Regions from separate parts of the Paenibacillus sp. FSL L8-0494 genome, predicted to be linked through region 1. Evidence: riboswitches for the same ligand, from Rfam matches in the RefSeq annotation. Region 1 holds a riboswitch; each other region holds the start of a gene.
What was found. Region 1 has a riboswitch for cyclic di-GMP ahead of NYE35_RS02235 (anti-repressor SinI family protein). Riboswitches for the same ligand answer to the same signal wherever they lie in the genome.
Positions count from the first base shown of each region.

Region 2: linked by a shared signal. The riboswitch ahead of NYE35_RS30275 (NPCBM/NEW2 domain-containing protein) and the one ahead of NYE35_RS02235 (anti-repressor SinI family protein) in region 1 are both predicted to bind cyclic di-GMP.
Region 3: linked by a shared signal. The riboswitch ahead of NYE35_RS21695 (thiamine pyrophosphate-binding protein) and the one ahead of NYE35_RS02235 (anti-repressor SinI family protein) in region 1 are both predicted to bind cyclic di-GMP.

Region 1 covers NZ_JBBOPQ010000001.1:473,282-480,099, forward strand. The annotation lists gene odhB (2-oxoglutarate dehydrogenase complex dihydrolipoyllysine-residue succinyltransferase) at 1-920, opposite strand, end outside; gene NYE35_RS02230 (2-oxoglutarate dehydrogenase E1 component) at 973-3,840, opposite strand; cyclic di-GMP riboswitch class I at 4,311-4,395, shown strand; gene NYE35_RS02235 (anti-repressor SinI family protein) at 4,423-4,578, shown strand; gene NYE35_RS02240 (helix-turn-helix domain-containing protein) at 4,686-5,015, opposite strand; gene NYE35_RS02245 (TasA family protein) at 5,185-5,793, opposite strand; gene sipW (signal peptidase I SipW) at 5,884-6,474, opposite strand; gene NYE35_RS02255 (hypothetical protein) at 6,476-6,818, opposite strand, start outside.
Region 2 covers NZ_JBBOPQ010000001.1:6,716,116-6,722,933, forward strand. The annotation lists gene NYE35_RS30275 (NPCBM/NEW2 domain-containing protein) at 1-3,141, opposite strand, end outside; cyclic di-GMP riboswitch class I at 3,400-3,486, opposite strand; gene NYE35_RS30280 (hypothetical protein) at 3,644-4,210, opposite strand; gene NYE35_RS30285 (EAL domain-containing protein) at 4,327-5,310, opposite strand; gene NYE35_RS30290 (Crp/Fnr family transcriptional regulator) at 5,366-6,049, opposite strand; gene NYE35_RS30295 (leucine-rich repeat domain-containing protein) at 6,185-6,818, shown strand, end outside.
Region 3 covers NZ_JBBOPQ010000001.1:4,763,517-4,770,334, forward strand. The annotation lists gene NYE35_RS21680 (SDR family NAD(P)-dependent oxidoreductase) at 1-70, opposite strand, end outside; gene NYE35_RS21685 (helix-turn-helix transcriptional regulator) at 230-1,186, shown strand; gene NYE35_RS21690 (methyl-accepting chemotaxis protein) at 1,308-2,558, shown strand; cyclic di-GMP riboswitch class I at 2,733-2,829, shown strand; gene NYE35_RS21695 (thiamine pyrophosphate-binding protein) at 2,985-4,625, shown strand; gene NYE35_RS21700 (carboxymuconolactone decarboxylase family protein) at 4,636-5,004, shown strand; gene NYE35_RS21705 (hypothetical protein) at 5,212-5,562, shown strand; gene NYE35_RS21710 (ketoacyl-ACP synthase III) at 5,617-6,609, shown strand; gene NYE35_RS21715 (DNA-binding protein) at 6,686-6,818, opposite strand, start outside.

The DNA of each region.
Region 1 (6,818 bases):
CGGACTACTGGAACTACAAGTCCTTCTTTCGCTGCAACAGCAATACCGATGTCGTAGAATTTCTTAACGACCAGATCTTCACCGTCGATCTCGGCGTTCAGCAGTGGATAGGTTTTAAGCGCACCGATCACGGCTTTGGTGAAGAAGGACATGAAGCCTAGTCCAACTTCATGTTTCTCTTTAAATGCATCCTTGCGACGCTTGCGGATGTCGAGGATCGCTGTCATGTCCACCTCGTTGAAGGTGGTAAGCATGGCCGCGGTCTGCTGCGCTTCGACCAAGCGGCTGGCAATCGTGAGCCGTCTGCGCGACATGCGCTTGCGCTCCACGTTTTTGCCCTCGTCCAGCGTGGCTTTGCTCGCTGCCGGCTTCGCTGGCTCCGGCTTGCCTTGCGGCGCCGGAGCTACCGGTGCAGCGGCCTGCGGCGCTGCTGCACCATGACCGGACACATCGGCCTGACCAATCCGGCCGATAGGATCACGGGCGCTAACCTCGCCGAGGTCGATGCCGCGCTCCCGTGCCAGCTTGCGTGCGCCCGGCGATGCCAATGCAGCGTGGCTGTCGCCACCTGCTGCAGGCACTTCGGGCGCGGCTACAGGCGCGGCGGTTGCTACTGCGTTGCCGCCTGCCGGTGCCGCTTTAGGCGCTTCGGCTTCGCTTTCAGCGGCCCGCGGCGTACTGCCGCTTGCGACTCCAATGATGCCGATGGCTTCGCCAACGGCTACGTTCTCGCCCGCTTGACGCAGGATGGTGGAGATGACACCCTCCACCTCTGCACTAATTTCCAGATTCACTTTATCCGTTTCCAGCTCAGCGAGCACATCGCCTTGACCTACCGTGTCGCCTTCTTTAACCAGCCATTTGTAGATGGTTCCTTCGGATATGGATTCTCCCAGATCGGGTACTAAGATTTCTGACACAGGCCGTTTCCTCCCCAAACATAATGGTTTACGCTATTGTGATACCGTCCTCTTAAGAGGACGGTACAGCCGCTTGTACGTTCGAATTTGATTTTAGGGCTTCTGTTACAATTCTCCGTTGTTCGAAGCTATGAACATCTGCATAACCACTGGCCGGGCTGGAACGTTCCGGACGGCCGATATATCTTACGCCGGCATTCTTTGGTGCGATGGCGCGTAACCGAGGCTCGCTATAACTCCAGCCGCCCATATTCTTCGGCTCTTCTTGCACCCAGACAATTTCCTGGAGGGAGCTGAAGGAGTTTAAATGTTCGCTTAGCTCCTGTTCCGGGAACGGATAAAGCTGCTCTAGGCGAAGAACATGCAGCCATGACCAATCCTTATCAGGTGCTGCTTCCAGTTCTGTTTGGATGTCGATAGCGACTTTACCGCTGCAGACTACGAGCCGTTTAACTTCACTTGGTTTCTGGCCAAGCAAAGATTCAGCTAATACAGGCTTGAATTGTCCTGAAGCCAGCTCGGTTCCGGCAGAAGTGCTGCGCGTATTCCGAATGAGACTTTTCGGCGTCATAATGACTAGCGGTTTAGCATCTTCCTGCCCGCATAACGCTGCTTGGCGCCGCAGCAGATGGAAATATTGCGAAGCGGTAGTCAGATTAGCGACTGTCCAGTTCTCCTCAGCGGATAGCTGCAAGAACCGTTCCAGCCTACCGCTGGAGTGCTCAGGTCCCTGTCCTTCGTAGCCATGCGGCAGCATGATGACGAGATTGCTGCGCTGTGTCCATTTGGCGCGTCCAGCCGCAATGAACTGGTCAAAAATAACCTGACCCGCATTGGCGAAATCACCATACTGTGCTTCCCAGATTACGAAGGTTTCCGGTGCGAACACATTATAACCATATTCAAAGCCTAATACTGATGCCTCTGACAATGGACTGTTGTATACGCCAAAGGAGGCACGGGAATCGCTTAGCTGATGTAGCGGAGAGAATAAATCTCCTGTTTTACTGTCGTGCAGCACCAGATGGCGATGTGCGAAGGTTCCGCGTTGGGCATCTTGACCGCTCAGTCGGATGGGCGTCCCATTTTTCAAAATGGTAGCGAAGGCTAACGTTTCAGCCAGTGCCCAGTCGACCTTTTCACCCTCATTCAGTGCATCTTTACGACGTTGTAAAATGCGCTCCAGCTTCGGATAAACCTGGAATCCAGCTGGAACCGTCAACAGTTCACGATTGATCTCCTGCAGGCTGGAGATGGATACCGCTGTAGTGTTTGCCGCTGCGCGGTCCGTTTGTAGAGGAATGAAGGCTTTGGGTTCTTTTTTCTTATGATTGCCTTCCTTCATATTATCGTACGCACGCTGCAATACGCTTTCTGCTTCAGCATTCATCTTTTGTACGTCTTCGGCGGTAAGAACCTTTTCGTTTTTCAGTCTCTCTGCATAAACCTTGTAGACGGTTGGATGATTGCGAACCTTGCCGTAGACAATAGGTTGTGTGGTTTCAGGATCATCCATTTCGTTGTGACCATGACGGCGGTAGCCGATGAGATCAATTACGAAATCTTTTTTGAATTGATGGCGGTATGCGCTAGCTAAACGTACGGCTGCTACGCAGGCCTCTGGGTCATCAGCGTTGACATGGACTATCGGGATTTCATACCCTTTGGCGATGTCACTCGCATAATGCGTAGAACGGGAATCTTCACTTTCAGTCGTAAAACCAATTCGGTTATTAACAATGATATGGATCGTCCCACCATTTTGATAACCTTGAAGTTTGCCGATATTAAGCGTTTCTGCAACAATTCCTTCACCTGGAAAAGCAGCATCACCATGCATCAGCACCGCCATAGCTTTACTGGTATCAATCTTCGGCAGTCCTGCAGTGCTCCGGTCTTCTTGTGCGGCACGAGTGAAACCTTCCACGACAGGATTGACGAATTCCAAGTGACTTGGGTTATTCGCTAGTGTTATTCTTGTGCGTACGGTTTCTCCTTCACGGACAGCACGGTCTGCACCGAGATGGTATTTCACATCACCTGTCCAGCCATAGTTAATGCCTGTGGAGCCTTCGGAAGGGAAAAGCTCCTTGTTCGGAGAATGATGAAACTCTGAAAATATGATATCATAAGGTTTGCCCAAAATATGTGCAAGAACGTTGAGGCGACCGCGATGCGCCATGCCCATCAAAATATGCTCTGCACCGTCATGTGCAGCAGCGCGTACGATTTCGTCTAACATCGGCACAAGAGCATCATTGCCTTCAAGACTGAAACGCTTCTGACCTACAAAAGTCTTGTGGAGGAAGGTTTCAAATTGCTCTACCTGAATCAGGCGGTTCAGGAGCTCTTTGCGTTCTGTATTATTTAGGGGTGCTGGTGAGCTGGTGGATTCTGCCTGTCTATTTAGCCATTGCAGTTCTTTTTCTTCATGCACATGCCCGAATTCATAGGCGATAGTCTTGGTGTATGCCTGACGCATACGTTGCACGGCATCCCACCCGGTATGCACATCATTCGGCGCATTTTCCCATATAAGCGTGGCAGGCAGTGCAATCAGGTCTTCGCGGGTCAGACCATAGGTTTCAGGCTCAAGATATTTTGCCATGGGATTCTGATCGCGTACCAGCGGATCAATTTCAGCGGCCATATGGCCATATATACGAATATTGGCGATTAGCTTGGAAGCTCTTACTGCTTTTCTAAGCCATTCGGTGTCTCCCGAGATGCGCGGCTGAGGAGCCGGTTCGCTATCCGGAGTTAGGGGAGGGGGTCCCGAATTTGTAAAAAGCTCGCGATAATTATTTTCTACGGTGGAGGGATCTTTCACAAACTGTTCATATCTTTCTTGAATGTAGCCTAAATTGGGTCCGTAATACTTACTCCAAATGGATTCGTTATAGGGCTCTTTGGCTGCCATGAATACATCCTCCTTAACGGATGAACTCCATACGTGACATTTTGTGTCAACGCTTACTGGAGCTGTGATGATTGCGGTTTCATTTCTCATCTTATTGTGCTACTTTCAGCCACTGTAATCAATTCATTCTTTCGTCCAATACGTTCGCAAAATGGTATAGGTTAGCTTGTTCTAATGAAAAGAAGGGTGTTTCTTCTCATTACCCATTCTAAAGGCCTATTAAAATGATTCTATTATCCTTATTTTTAACTATTAGGTCAGTAAATATTTATTTTGCTAGTACAATTTATTTTATGTAACGGACGAGTATCGTGATAATCGGACAAGATCTTTGAAAAAAAATCTTTTATTTTTCGTTTTTAAAATAGAAAGTAACCAGGAATCGACACACTTTTCCGCTTTCTTTTTGTATAATGTTATTGCAGATAGTAATTTTATAGTTTTTTAAGCAGATCCTTTCGTGAAAAGGGTCCAGTAAAAGGTAAACTTGCCGAAAGGCAGGGGCACAAAGTCGCGGGTCTAAGGTAGAGATACTATGACAGCCGGATTGCCTGGGGACGTAAAATCTTAGGGGGAGATTTTTTGGAAAAGTCCAACCAGGGTAGCAACAGAGAACAGCAGTTTATTGATCTGGATCAAGAGTGGGTACATTTATTATTAGCAGCTAAGAAGGCTGGCATTAAGGCAGATGAAATCCGCCAGTTCTTTCATGAGAAAACTGTGCAGATCGTGCAGTAATACATTAGAGGGGTTACATATCGAAAAAGGGCACAGCGGTTCTTCGCTGTGTCCTTTTTCGATATGATTTAGTAGAAGAGAGGATCGTACCAGATTAGTAGGAAGTATTAATCCTTTTGATCGAGCTTCCATTTCTGATAGTCCAGAAATTCTTTGAATTCGCGTTTGCTAATGCCTGAGTCCATAGCTTCCTGCACCAATCGGAACCATTCCGAATCTAAATGTGATTCCTCTGCATCATTTGGTTCTCCATAGAGTAGGGCATGAATGGATACCTGAAGCGCGTCAGCGATCTTTTCGATAAACTGGATGGATGGATTGGATTGGATGTTTCTCTCCACGTTGCTAAGATACGACTTAGCCACATCTGCTCTGTCCGCAAGCTCAGATAGGGAGAAACCCTTGTCTAGGCGGAGCTGCTGGATACGTTGGCCCATATTCTGTGGCACTATGCTGACGCCCCTCCGTAATTTTTGTTATTAGTATAGCAAATATCAATAAATCGGACAAAGTTTATTGTAAAGAGAAGAGCAGCAATCTGCTTATCCGTGGCCGGATTCAGGATCTGCTGCTCTTCGAGTATTTTATTAAATTACTTTATTGATCTTAGTAGTCTTTTTTCGCACCTTGTTTAGCTACGAAATCCCAAGTCAGTGTTAAGCTATCGCCTTGGAAAATATTTTGATCTTGGTTATTTTCCACAAATTCGAATTGGACGGAGAAGCTGTCATTGGTACCGGCTTTAATACCGGATGCTTCGGTAAAGAGTTGATCCCAACCTGTATTTTTTACGAGATCCGGATGCTGACTTTTTAAAGCAGCAAGTGTAGTCTCATAAACTACATTTTCAGGAGAGACGATAGGTACCCCTTTATCATTATTTCTAAGGAATTTAACTTTAATGAACTCGGCTAAATCCAGGTAGTTATCTCCTTTAGCATCCGTGATTTGAGTCGATGTATTCAGAATGATAGATCCGATATCGAGCGAACCATCGTTTTTCAATTTGAAGGATTTAGTTACAGTATCACCTGGTTTCAGGTTAGGAATATTAACGATGACAGAAGGGTCGGAGTTCAGATCGAGTGTACCCGCTGCGAATGTAGCTGTGCTTTGCGCAGTGTCGCTAAAGTATGCGAAGGTTCCTCCGCCGATTAATGATAAACCCAGTGCTGCAGATGCTACGCCAAGACCCAATGTTTTCTTGATACCCATAATAAAATTCCTCCTCAAATTTGTGTTTGAATTTTTTATAAAATTTATATATTGTATCTTCCGGTTCGTAAGCGGAAGTGGACAATCAACTTAGGGCTGTGTTTCTGTTGGGGACGGTGAGGCTGGCAGTAGGGCAGCATTTTTCTTTTCTAATGCAGCTACAGCCTTCCAAGAGGTATACAGAGCATAGAGCAGAAGCATCAAGCCAGGCACGATCATGAGGACTACACTTCCAGCTTTGGAAACCGCGAAATTCATAGCGTAACCGACATAGGGTACAGTGACCCCGGTATACTGAGCTACAACATTCGCAGAACTGGTAGGGTTCATGTCGGGTGCGTCGTTGTTATCGCCTTTAGTGCGATAAACAGCTTCACCAGTAGCGTTATTGACGGTCGCTTCTACAATCCGGTGAGTAATGAGCAGATTATCTTCGTTCCTAAAGGTGATGACATCGCCTGGTTTGAAACGATTCATATCCCCTCCGGGTTTTAATGCGACAATTGAGCCTGTCTGAATTCCTGGTTCCATCGATCCTGAGAGTACGGTTTTGATCTCATATCCGAAGAAAGCAGGTTCACCACCGGAGGCCTTGGATAACACTACGGCTGCCACCAGCAGAATAAAGATCACAAGCATTAAGCTCGATAAGGTATTATTGATAATTTTTTTAATTCGCATCTTATTCTCCACCTTTCTCAGGTTGAGGGTCCGAAGGAGCTTGGGTTGCTACCGGCGGGGTAGTCGTACTGTCTTCCGCCTTTGGCGTCTCTTGTGGAGCCTCTTGCTGAGGAACATCTTTTGGAATTGTGAGCTCTTCACCAATTTCCGGCTTAACCGGGTCAGTGGCTGGGGCTTCAGGTTGTTCTTTATTTGGGGCTTCCGGAGCAGCTTCACCTGACGTTGGAGGGGTTGCCTCAGCTTTCGCTTTATCCTCGGCTTCTTGTTGCTTTTTCTCCTCAGCCAAACGTTCTTCTTCCTTCTTCGCTTCTTCTTCCTTCTTCGCTTCTTCTTCTTTCTTTGCT
Region 2 (6,818 bases), 6.2 Mb from region 1:
ATCGTTTCCTAGATAGTTAGCCGCTTTTACATAGCTCATCGGATCAAAGGTTTGATTAAGCTTTAAAGTGAGCTGATCTTCAACAGACAAGGCTGGCTTAAAGGCTTTAACCTGTACGGGCTTCAGTGGGTTCAGCTTTTTATCATAACCGACGATCTTGTACGTATAGTTGATACTCGCATCTACATTCTGATCCACAAATTGGTCAGTTCCTGTAAAACCAACTAACACATCATTTCTATACACTTCATATCCTAAAAAGTCTTGCTTAAGCTCTTTATCTATACTGAAACTTAACGTGTTCGTTCTAGCCGTGGTGTTAGGTGTGATATTAACCTTAATAGCCAGATTTTTATCCGCTATTCCAGTTCCCTCATAATTAATCACCGAGTTATTTAAATACCATAACTTTTGCGGTGCCGGATACTTGGCTACTTTCGCTTTTGTCTCAGGATTCACAGTGAAGCCATGTCTGGCAAAATAGCTGCTTAAATCTAATCCTAGTACTTCGGAGGAGAACTCCACCAAATACTGCTGCTTGGAATTGTCACCGTTGGTAAGGGTGACCTTCCGCTCCCGATATAGCTTGGTCAGCTCTGTCCAGTATCCCGGATGTGCCAGCTCCAGCTGCCAATAGGCTCCGAGTTGTGCAAATAAGCCCTGCTGATTCATAACCACTTTATTTTCTTCGAGGACATATTTATAGATATCTGATTCATACGGTATACGATTATCTATCGAATTCGCCGCGACAGACATAAACATAGACACCATATTATTAGTTACTTCGCCATATTCCCGTTCACCCATAGCCAAGCGATGCCCAATTTCGTGATTCAGTCCCCAGCCCGGATAAGCTTTGTTAAAATCACCTAACATGGTTCCTACTGTTCCAAGTTGGATCCCTGTATGATCTCCCGCTGCATACATCGCACCATAAGGCTGCATCAATCGAATATTCTCACGAATTAGCTTGGCATCATGAATCTCACTACTGCCATCCAAGCCATAGAAGGTAAAAATGCTTTTCATCCAGGTGTCATACCCAGTTACGGTATCCAGCGGGTTATTTCCTTGCGTAATAAATTTGTTGTACGCTTCAGTCGCAGTTCCTGTAAAAATAACATGATCGCTGGCCATTTCTACCACATCGATAAGTTTGCGATCTTGAACATTTGGATGAACCGCTTTATCTTCGTCTAATCTTTGTTTGTATGTGGTTAAGAAGGTTCTGAATTGTTCTGGATCCGTGGTCTTGGTCATAAAAGGAATCTTTTCTAAACCTTCGAAGCGGATCAGTGGCGCCTTCCCTTGCTCCTCAGCTGTATAGGGATTTACGATATAAACGGTGCCGCCCTTAGTTACATCATGAGCATAAGCACTAGTCGTTGTAATTTCAGGTACAGTTATAGTGTTCTTGCCCGCACGCAATTGTACGCCCCTAGCCCAACTATTCCAAGCTCCCTCTTGTTGAGAAAAGATCAAAGAAGGCAACTTATCACCCGAAGCAGCATCCACATAAACATTGATGGTCTCGCCAGGCATTGCCGCAAGTCCTGTAGGCTGGTTGTTCGTGCCGAAGCCTATTCTCAGGTTTTGCTGAGCATGTTTTTTCATATCTCCACGCTGCTCGGCCTCAATGATGGTGCCTTCGGTTTGAACTTCACCATTCACTAGCTTCTTAGCTAAATCCAAAGAATCTTTCAGGATTGGATAGAGCGGATGTACTTTTGCCGCTTCTTCTAATTCGTTGATTGCTTCGACGCTATTATAAGCAGGCACAACCGCACTCATCGTTCCATCTGTGAAAATACCATTTACAGCTTCGCTTACTTTATCTTCTGTATAAAATCTAAATTCAGCCGCAAAAGGTCTGTTAATATTAGCTTTTGTGAACTTAAATTTTAATCTTTTAAACTTCGTCGGCTCGAATTTAAATTCCAAAAAATCATTGGTACTAATCGCGGTTCCGCTAGATACCAGTTGGAAGGTCTCTCCTTTACTCGTCTCTGATGCATAGATTTCAAAAGCCTCTGGGAATCCTTTGCGGTTATCTCTAGCCAAAAAAGCCACTCTGTCCAGCACTTCCGCTTGCGCTAGTTCAAACACGACTTCATTCGTGAAGCTTGCATCATTGTTTTTGTTCGTTTCCCAATGCGTAGTGGGCTGGTCATCCAGCATATATTCAGGCTTCGTACCTGGGTAGCTTCCACCGTTCACCGTTACTTTTGATACGTTTGCATTTGGCATTCTATAAGCTTGGCTATAGGCATTTTCATAGGCTGTACCATACCCTTTTAGCTTCGAAACCTTGGCTGCCGTTGCGTCTACCTGATGGTTCTCCAAAAGGATCTTTGCATTCTCTATCTCTTCTTTAAACTGCGTATACAGTGGATGTGCCTGCACTTCATTCTCTAAAGCTGTTAATTTCTCTGTCGTATTAAAGGCAGCACTAACTTGGCTCAAGGTATCATCTGTAAATAAATTTTTCATTTTAGCAGAGACACTATCCTCTTTATAAAAAGAAAACTCAGCCGCACTCGCCCAATCTTGGTTGGCTTTTTTGAAGACAAATTTAAATCTCTTAAAAGCCGTAGGTGCGAACTGAATCTCCACTACATCACCGGTTGAGCCTTTATATTCTCCAGAAGACACGAGTGTGAAATCGCCCGCATCTGTAGTGGAGCCATAGATATCAAATTCTTGAGCAAAACCTTTACCTTTAGCACCAGATTGCCTAGCGGCGTAGACCATTCTATTTAATTCAGTGGACTCATTGAAAACAAACACAACCTCATTCGTAAACGTTGAACTATTCGGTTTGCCAGTCTCCCAATGCGTGCTCATATCCCCATCCATAGCCTTAGCTATAGGCGAGCCTGAGTAGTTGCCACCGTTATTTGTGATGGATTTAATATTTGCTGGATTCATTCTAAAAACCTCATTATAGGCATTTAGAGCATCCTTGCCGTACAGCTCAAACGGAATAACCGAAGCGTTGCTTAATAAGTTGACCTTACTTTGCGCGACTGTTTTTGTTACATTTACCTTGCTTGCCTCACTTGCTAAAGCATAACCTGCCTCACTCGAAAAACTGGCTAACATGGCCGCCGATGTAGCGATCGCAATCATTTTCTTCATCTCTTCTTACCCCCAGATGTCATATGAATCTCTCCAGTGCCCAAAAATGGGCACAAAAAAAACTACCCCAAAAGAGTAGCTTGATTGCGTATAAAGTCGCCTAAAAATTAAGACTTAATTTTTATTAAACCTTAACAAGCATAAACGTCTTCGGCGTCCTTATAAGGACGGTAAGCGTTTAAGCGAGAAATATAAGATATTAAGTATAGGTGTATAACTTATACTTTCTTATATTTTAACAAAAAGCGTTACACACTCTTTGGCAGCTGGCTGACAATAGTTATGATAACCTTAGTCCCTATAGCTTTGCGTCCCTACATTTCCATAGGTTTGCCTATGAAGTTTCGAATACATTCAAAGAGTAACATAAGCCTAGATCTGATCGCATGATTAATTGGTATGAAATGAGTATAGGTAATTGCAATTAGTTTTTCTCATGTGATAGATATTATTTATCGACTATCCCGGAAGAGAATGGGATCCTTTAGGACTGGAGGTCTAATTAACTCCCCGATCCGAACAAACGCCGGAACCAATTCCACACATCGCCCGTGATGGGAATTAATCCGAAACCATGTTCGCCAACTGCGATTACACCATATGCCCATTGTCCGATAGCTATGGCACCCCCAGCGATCCTGCCTATCGCTATCGCACCAAACGCCGTATCCCCTATGGCGATGGCCCCCAACGCTTTTTCCGCGATTGCGATCGCTCCTACAGCCACTCCTGCAATCGCAATCGCTCCCACTGCGAAGCCAAGCCAGCTAAGTGCTATTGCTCCAATCGCTAACCACATTCCCAGTGATATTGCTCCTAAGGAAAGTACGCCCACGCTTATCGCACCTATGGAAATCAATCCGACAGCTACATCTCCAATAGCGATTAAACCAACAGCTGTCTTTACACGGGGTTTACTTCCATGACCATACTTTTGACCTGAGTATCGCCCTAAATTACTACGAATACTGATGACCGGAAATGAGGGAGAAGGCCATTGATAATCAATTTCTCGTCCATCAAAGCCCCTAGAATCCGCCCAGCGCGTTACAAATTGATGCCATTTCATATCCATCCCGTCCCCCTTTTCAAATTACCTAAATTATACAACCCCGAGGGTTGGCTGTACTCAGACTCTGACCTGAAATTCATCTCATCCTCTGGACCGATATATACTCATTAGGATTACTGTTTGGGAATAGGATCAGGCTTTCCAAATAAATATCCCTGAAACAACTGATAACCACTCTGCTTAAGCCATTCAAAGTCCTCTCTAAACTCCACACCTTCTGCTAAAGGAACAGATTGGATTTCTAAAGCCTTTTCTAAAAATTGTTTAGCTATTTTCTGTTTGTTCGGATCACTGGACACGCCTTGAACATATTTCATATCTAACTTCATGTAATGAGGTTTAAGCTCCAATAACATCTCGATCGTGCTGAAGCCCTCACCAACATCATCTAAAGCGTATTCAAATCCCCGATCCTTGTAATATGTCAAAATAGCTTTCAAATGAGCGAGATCATCCACTTTCTCCGTCTCAACAACTTCAAAGACAAAAAGAGAGGGGTCGACGCCTAATTGATTGGCCAGTTCAACGGTTGATCTTAAGCAGAACTCTGGAGCGTAAATTGATGTAGGGATAAAATTAATAAACGTTTTTTTATTTAAGGGTGCAGCATATTTTACAGCCGTCATTCTACATAACCTGTCTAAAGCATATAAACGCCCACGATTCCGTGCCGCCGCAAAAATCTCATTAGGATAGATAAGGGATCCGTCTTCTTTTTTAAATCTGGATAGGAGCTCGTATGCAAAAATCTCTTCCCTTACGTTCACAATCGGTTGGAAGTAGCAAGTAACAAGACCCTTAGTGATAACCTCATCAATCCACTCCATATCAAGTACATTGGGTAATTCGGATAGAGGTCTCCATGTTTGGTCATCTATACGAAATTCAATTTTCCCGGACTCCATATGATCGTTACAGAAATCCAGAAGATCTCGCGCTTCAGCTTCCTTAATCGTAATCACATTTTCTTCTACCTTATGTATCGTATTCCTTCTACTCAAGTGATGAATAACCTCAGGTAAAACCCTAAGATTAAGCTCACCATGAGCCTTGATTTGAAAATTCAGCTCTCTTACTACACAATGATTACAAGCCATATTCATAACCCCTTTAATAATGGATTCTTTGAAAAAGATCCCGGAACGGCTCTTCTCAATCGAAATCCGTATACTCCAGTAAATATGTCGCGTCTAACACGGTGATCTGCTGATGTTGAATCTCAATAATCTTTTGCTCTTGCAGATCTTTAAGCACAAGGGTAGCCGTCTCCCTTAACGTTCCGATCATATCCGCGAACTGCTGATGGGTCAATCGAAGATCAATCCGCTGTTTGCCTTGCTCCTCTACTCCAAATCTTTGGTATAGTCTTCTCAGCGTAAATATCGCACGCGCTCTCGCATCATGAAATTTCATTTCATGTAATAACCGATTCGATAAAAATAAACGGTCCATTTGCAGCAGCATCAATTGCTCCTTAATCAACGGGTAATCGGCAAGCATCTGCTTAAAAAGCTCATGTTTAATCTCAAATAATACAGTATCATTCATAGCCACCGCAGACAGCACTCTTATATTGGAGGGATGGATCACTTCCAGATCGCCAAAGAAATCGCCTTTTCCAAAAAGATCTACGGTATGCTCTTTCCCTTTCGTAGTAGCGTACACCCTTATAATCCCCGAATAGATAATGTAGGCATAATCCCCCGGATCTGATTCTGCAAACACCAGGGTCCCCTTAGAATATGCCTTATAAGTGAATAATCCTGAGACCGCCTCGATCTTCTCCGAGGGTAAACCTTGAAAAAAGCGAGTGCCAGTCCAAAAAGAAGCTTCCATCTCATTATTCCTTTCTAACACATTCCATAGTTTTGTATGCCAACATACTGATAATAAATCATCATCCTGTTATATTCTATCGTAACGTTGTCACATAGGCTTGATGCCAATACAAATTACAAAGGAGATCCATTCATGAAATATAATTTTGACGGAAAAGGACTTATTGAAACGCCAGATGTCGTGTTTGAGAGCAATCCGCTACTAGAACTGAGCATGTACAACAATCATATTAAAGAGATTCCCGATCAGCTCTTCCTTCATGACGAATTAGAGGCACTTAATTATGCGGGCAATGAAATCGAACAGTTATCCGAGAACATCGGTCGCTTAGTTCACCTAAGAATGCTGGATTTAGGCCATAATCGGCTGAAGGTGTTGCCGGAGAGCATTGGCGGATTGCAGGGGTTGGATTCTTTTCTATACCTAAGCAATAATCAGTTCGAACAGCTGCCGGAGCAGCTCTGTATTCTCCAGAAACTTAAGTATCTGAACGTAACAGATAATCATCTCAAGCAATTGCCTGCCCGTATAGGCGAAATGAGCAGTCTGATTGAATTGCGGCTTTATTATAATCAGCTAGAATGTTTACCTGATTCGATCACACAAATAAAAGGGCTAAGAGAGATCCATCTCTATGGTAATCAACTGGTCATGTTACCAGAACATTTGGGTGCTATAGAAGAACTTCGGATACTTGATTTAAGTGATAATCGAATCACTAAGCTGCCTTCATCTATCGGTAATTTAAGCAAGTTAAGAAGACTGA
Region 3 (6,818 bases), 4.3 Mb from region 1:
CCAATGCAATTCCTCTACCAGCACCTCTGCTGCCTCCGGTGACCAATGCTACTTTTCCTTTTAAAGTCATGTTCTCAATCCTTTCTACATTTGTTTTTCTCTAAATGTTCTATATTTAATCCTTACCTTATATAAGTATAATTCTTTAATATGACATCAACTGACATATATAATATAATAATTAATTAAGAACTGACTAACATTTATTAGGAGGAGGAATGTTCCCTTAATGAGAGCCGATCGTTTGTTATCCATCTTACTTTTGCTGCAAAATCGTGGAAAGATGACGTCCCGTGAGCTAGCCCAGACCTTAGAAGTGTCTGAACGAACTGTGTTTAGAGATATGGAAGCCTTATGTACAGCAGGAATACCGATTCTTGCCGAACGGGGACGCGAAGGGGGCTGGATGCTCACGGAAGGATACCGAACCTCGTTAACGGGTATGAAGCCCTCAGAGATTGCTACTCTGCTGCTGTCCGCAGACTCCTCGATTTTAAAAGATCTGGGTATACAAAACGACTTTTCTTCTGCCGTACTCAAGCTGGAGGCTGCTTCGCCATCTAGGACGAATAATCCAGCCAGTTACCTAAGCCAGCGCATCCATATTGATGGTGCCAGCTGGCACCCTTCCGACGAGACCTATCCGTTCCTATCTATCCTGCAGGAAGCTGTTTGGGAAGATCGTAAAGTAAAGATCACTTACCCACGGAATGACGAGACGAAGGAACGTTTTATTGAACCTCTTGGGTTAGTCGCAAAACGTGGAGTTTGGTATGTAGTGGCACGAACCGAGGGTGAAATGCGGACTTTTCGCGTGTCAAGATTAATACAAGCTGAAGCAACTAATGAATCATTTGTCAGACCTGAGACTTTTGATTTAAAAAGCTACTGGGAACAGTCGACTTTAGCTTTTAAAGCAGCTCTGCCAAAATATGTAGTGAAATTAAAGGTGAATGAGTCTATTCTTAAAGAATTACAACGTGAAAGATATGTAACTATAACTTTAGTAGAACCCTCTGCTAATACTGGGTGGATGAACGTAGAGGCCGAGTTTAATACTATAGAATCTGCCTGTCGTATCGTACTCTCTTTTTCTCCTTCAGTTATTGTTTTAGCTCCTACCGAACTAGTAGGGATGGTAAAGTCTGCTATTAAAACAATTTCCACAATATATGAGGAATTTTGACATGAATTCTAAATATCTACTACTTAAAGAAGATTTATGACACTTCTCTATAGACCAATGACCTATAAATCCCCTATAATAACACCATTACATAAAATTTAATAAGGGGGACATTTTACCAATGAGCTGGATGCACAAACTTCCGTTAAAACAAAGAATTGTTGCCGGATGTTACCTCGTTGCCGCACTGTTTGCTATTCCTGTCTTAGTTACGTTAATGATTCTAGGTCAATTTCTCGTAGGAATTATACTAGTAGTTGTTCTTGCAGGTCTGACTTTACCTGTTGCTCGCTTCGTGGAGAGAACGCTTACATCATCTTTTGATGATATTGCTAATGTATCTCACAGTATTTCGAAGGGGGATTTCACTAGCAGAGCGGACGAAAATGGTTCAATGGGTGACGTAAGCCGCTCCTTTAACACAATGATTGATAAGCTCAAGAAGATTCTGACCGATGCATCGCAGATCACCCGTCAAGTAATGGATGCAAGCCGCGGAATCGAAGATAAGAACCAGAACCTGAAAATTGTTATGGCACAAGTAGCCTCTTCTTCTACCGAGCTCGCTCTTGGTGCAAATGAAATATCTACGGATATCGCTGATATGACAGAATCCATTAAAGACATTGAGACCAAAGTATCCAATTATACGAACTCCACCAAAGAAATGAACAGACGTTCAATACATACCTTAGAACTTGTTGAGCAAGGGCGCCAATCCGTAGATACACAGGCTGAAGGCATGCGTAAAAACATAGAGGCTACACAAAAAGTGGCTGATACTATTGAAGCTCTCTCACAAAATGCCCGCGGGATTACGATGATCACCAAGACCATCACAGAGATCGCTGAGCAGACCAACCTGCTGTCACTCAATGCCTCCATCGAAGCTGCTCGTGCCGGAGAGCATGGTCGGGGTTTTGCCGTTGTCGCTCAAGAGGTTCGCAAGCTTGCTGAGGAATCTACGGCTTCCACAAAAGAAGTATTCGGTTTGGTCCGCAGCATTGAGTCAGATATTAAACAAGCCATCGATAATATCGCCATCAATGAAGAGGTTGTGCAGGTTCAGAATGAAATGATCACTCAATCTGCCCATATTTTCGCACAAATTGTACAAAGCGTGCAGTACATTACCGAGCAAATCTCTTCATTCTCTGCGGAGAGTGATCTTATGCTAGAAAGTGCCTTGAAAATTTCCAGTGCAATTGAGAATATCTCAGCAATCACCGAAGAAACCGCTGCAGGCACTGAAGAGGTATCGGCGGCTATGAATGAACAGATTAATGCCCTGCAGTCTGTTGCAGAAGAAACGGAAAAAATGACCCAGGCCGTATTTAATCTGCAAAAAACCATTCATATCTTTAAATTCTAGTTCAAAACTATCAACTGCCACCTAAGCTGAGTCTTAGGTGGCAGTTTTTTTCGCGAGGCAAAACTTCATCTCTTGGACAAGACTTTCGTCAAATTTCGAGTTTTTTTAGCGGATTATGTTGACAAAAATTAATGAGGAATATATTGTAAAGGAAAATTATTCTTATCAACTATAAATTAATATTGGCAAAATCCTCGAAAGAGGATGACGCAAAACCATGGATCTACAGCCTCATTTTTTCGTTTGAGGCCATGATTGCCAGGTTGCAGAGGAACCAGGACGGCTGAACTATTGTTCAGTCTTAGCGGCGCCTTATGCCACCAACCTGTGCTTACTATAGAGCACAGGTTTTTACTTTTTGAGTATATTGATCTATCGTATCTATTCGGTAGATTAATAACTAATATATATCAAAAAACTTGTGAGGTGTTTCTTTTGAAGACAGTCGCAGATTACATGGCGGAAGCACTACGTAACCTAGGAGTCACCCATTCTTTTGGGATCATTGGCAAATCGATTTGTCCAATAGTTCTAAAGATGGTCGATTACGGTATTGAATTTATTCCCGGCAGACATGAAGCAAGCTCCGGATTCGAAGCAGCAGGGTATGCGCTGAAAACAGGTAACCTAGGCGTAGCATTTGGTACTTCGGGTCCTGGGGGAACTAACCTGCTTACAGCAGCAGCACATGCGAAAGCTAACAACCTACCTGTCCTATTTATTACCGGCCACCAATCCATTACAGAGCTTGGAATTCCTCAATGTCAGGACTCCACCTCTTTTCTGGCTGATTTAGCTGATATGTTCAGACCTGCCACCTTGTTCAGTAAATTGGTTGAACGTGGGGATCACTTTGGTACTATTTTTAATCATGCGATTTCTGTGGCCCTCACCAAACGGGGTCCTGTTCATCTTTGTATTCCTTTTGATGTACAAACTGAAGTATTGGAAGAATGCAATATTGTAATCCCTGAAAGAGAGTCTCTAATTAGTCAAGCTAATATCGATAGAGTCATCGATGCTATTCAAGCTGCTAAGAATCCTTTGATTATTGCGGGTAAAGGAATTAACCGCTCCGGAGCACATAAAGAGCTTGTTCAACTCGCAGAAACTTTTAATATTCCTGTAGTAACATCTCCTGGTGGAAAAGGGGCTATAGTCTGGGATCACCCGCTCTATCATGGTCCTATTGGCGTTGGCGGTTCGACCCACGGGGATGATTTATTGAATAAAAGCGATCTGTTTATAGTGCTTGGATCACGTTTAAGTGATATGACCATCTGTAATCTTAAACGGGAGAATCATCCAGCAACTTTAATTCAATTTGATATTGATCCAACCTTTGTCGGAAAAATCCTATTGTCCAAAACGATACCGGTCACTGGGGACCTGCGCGATAATTTGGTGCACTGCCTAAATCATATTGACCCAAGCACAATCACCAAACGTGAGGCTTTGGCCAATGCTGATTATTCAGAAGAGCTTCCAACCCTCAAGAATCTTTCACTGGCTTCAGTAATGAGCACTTTAAGTGATTTGATCCCTTATAATAATTCAATTTTCGTTGATGATGGAAGCCATGGATTCCACGCTGCAAAATGGTACAAGGTTAAGAAACCGGGCAGCTTTGTTTTTGATGCTTATTTTGCTTGCATGGGTAATTCGATCGGCATGGCTATTGGTGCAAAAGTTGCAGCTCCTGAAGAAACTGTCCTCTGCATTACAGGTGATGGTTGTTTCATGATGCTCGGCGCTGAGATTAACACCGCTGTCTGCAAAGATATCCCTGTCATCTTTATCGTGGTTAATAATAAGCAACTAGATATGGCTCTTAAGGGTATGGAGAAAACCACAGGTCGTATCGATGGAACTCTATATGAAGTACCAATGGACGCCGTGAAATTCGCTGAATCTCTAGGTGCTAAAGGCTACAAATGTGAGACTGCGGATGAATTCACAGCTGCAATTAAAGATGCGGTAGCTCTAAACCATGTTGCCGTTATTGAACTACTAACAGACCGTGATGAAGTCCCTCCGACTGCACACCGTACTTTGAACCTAAACTAGGAGGCTAACCATGAAGGAAAATATCAACAGTGGTCTCAACCACTTCACGAATCTATCAGGAGACTATGGCGCAAAAGCACTAGCTCCAATTAAAGACCACTTCCCTGACTTGGCTGAATTTATTATGGGGAATGCCTATGGCGATATTTTTCAACGTAATACTATAGCCCCTGACTGGAAGGAAATTGCAGTCATTTCATCTTTAATTTCAATGGGTCAATTCGAACAGCTGGGTGTTCATTATGTCATGGCCCTTCGTGTTGGAGTCACCGTAGAACAGCTTAAAGGTATTCTATTACACTTAGTACCCGTTATAGGGGCACCTAGAATCATCACAGCTTTTAATATCCTGCTTGCAACCATAGAAGAAATCCAATAACCCAACAGTTCGACAACAATATACAAAATTCGACTTTATTATTGCATGCACTTGAAAAATATGCCTATAATAGAGTCGGAATATCCCAATACTTGCTGTATAGTGTCGAATTTTGACTTTTATAAAACAGCTAAGTGGATATATAAAGGGCTGGATATTGCAGTCGAACTGTTTTGGACAAATTCAATCTATGGGAGAGATTTAGGCATGGGAAGTTTCATTTTGAAGACAGACACTGCAAATAAGGTTATTAACATTGAGTTGGATGGAACATTTTCTGAAGAAGATGGTCTAAAATCTATTCAAGCTTATCAACAAACTATCAATCCAATTACTCCAGCTGACTATGAACTAAAAATCGACTGCAGAAAGCTAAATGTAACTGCACCAGATGTGGTACCTCTTTTAGAAAGCTGCTTTGTAATGTTTAAGAATGATGGGTTTGTAAAAGTAAATCTAACGCTTGAAAATAACCCGATCCTCAAAATGCAGCTTTCCCGTCTTGGCCGTAAAGCTGGACTCGATAACATCGAGATCATTTCTGCGGTTACAGTCTAGATCTTTTAATCTTAATATGTAGGCCACATTTTACTGCTTTCCTGGAGGCGTATTATGACCGGAATTCGTATTAAAGGCATTGATATCTATCATCCCAGCAATATAGTTGGTAACGACTTTTTCATTAAGCATTTTGACGAAAAAGGCATTGATATTCGAGGTCTATTATCCGCATTAGGTCGTATTACACGGTATAGTATTAAGGATGCGGATGAGAATTCCCTTACGATGGCTTTTGAGGCTGCCCGGAATGTTCTGGAGAAAAGTGGTCTCACAGGTGCCGATATCGACCTTATTGCCTATGCAAGTCAAACTCCTGAGTATATCTTTCCTACCAACTCATTAATGATTCACCGTTTGATCAAAGGCGCATCCCATACAATCTGCATTGACAGCAATGCTAATTGTGCGGGTATGACGGCTTCAGTGGAACAGGTTAGCCGTCAGATGCAAGCGAATCCTAGGATTAAACGAGCGTTGATAATCGGCTCCGATTATGTAACCCCTCATGCCGATAAGAATGATCCAGTCTACTACGCTAACTTCGGTGATGCAGCGGCGGCAGTCATTCTTGAACAAGCTGAGGATGTAGTCGGTTTCATTGACTCTATCTACCAAACGAATCCTTGTGTTTGCGATAATTCCAAGTTCCCGTGCGCAGGCCTGGCTAAACTGGGTAAACAAGGTGTAGCGGCTGGAGAGTTTAATGTGAAGTTTATTCCTTTTGATGATTCCATTTGCATAGATGCTGCTTCTGAGTCTATTCGTACTCTACTATCTAACAACAATATCGCGCCTGAAGCCATTAAAGCAGCCTGCTTCTCACAGTTTTCATTGCCTAATATCTTAGAGATGTGTGAGAAAGTCGGTATTGATCGCAATGTAGCGGTATACATAGGGGATGAATTCGGATATACCTCTACCAGCAGCCCATTTATTGCTCTACATAAAGCTGTAACTACTGGAAAGATCGAACGTGGTGATAAAGTCCTGTTCTGGACAGTGGGCGCCGGTTGGCAAAATGTAGCATTTGTTATTGAATATTAGGAGCTATATAACAAAAAGCGGCAAGCTAGGGATTCACCTAAGCTTGTCGCTTTTTGTTATAAATATGAACGCAACATCAGGACTTACTTGCAAAGGTGAGCCCCTTTTCCGCAAGAGCACTCCGCAGTAGAACGATCGCCTTTGGCCCCAATCCATGTAGCTGCAGAAGCTCTGCCTCCGTAAGCTTGCTGAATTGTTGAAGCTGAACA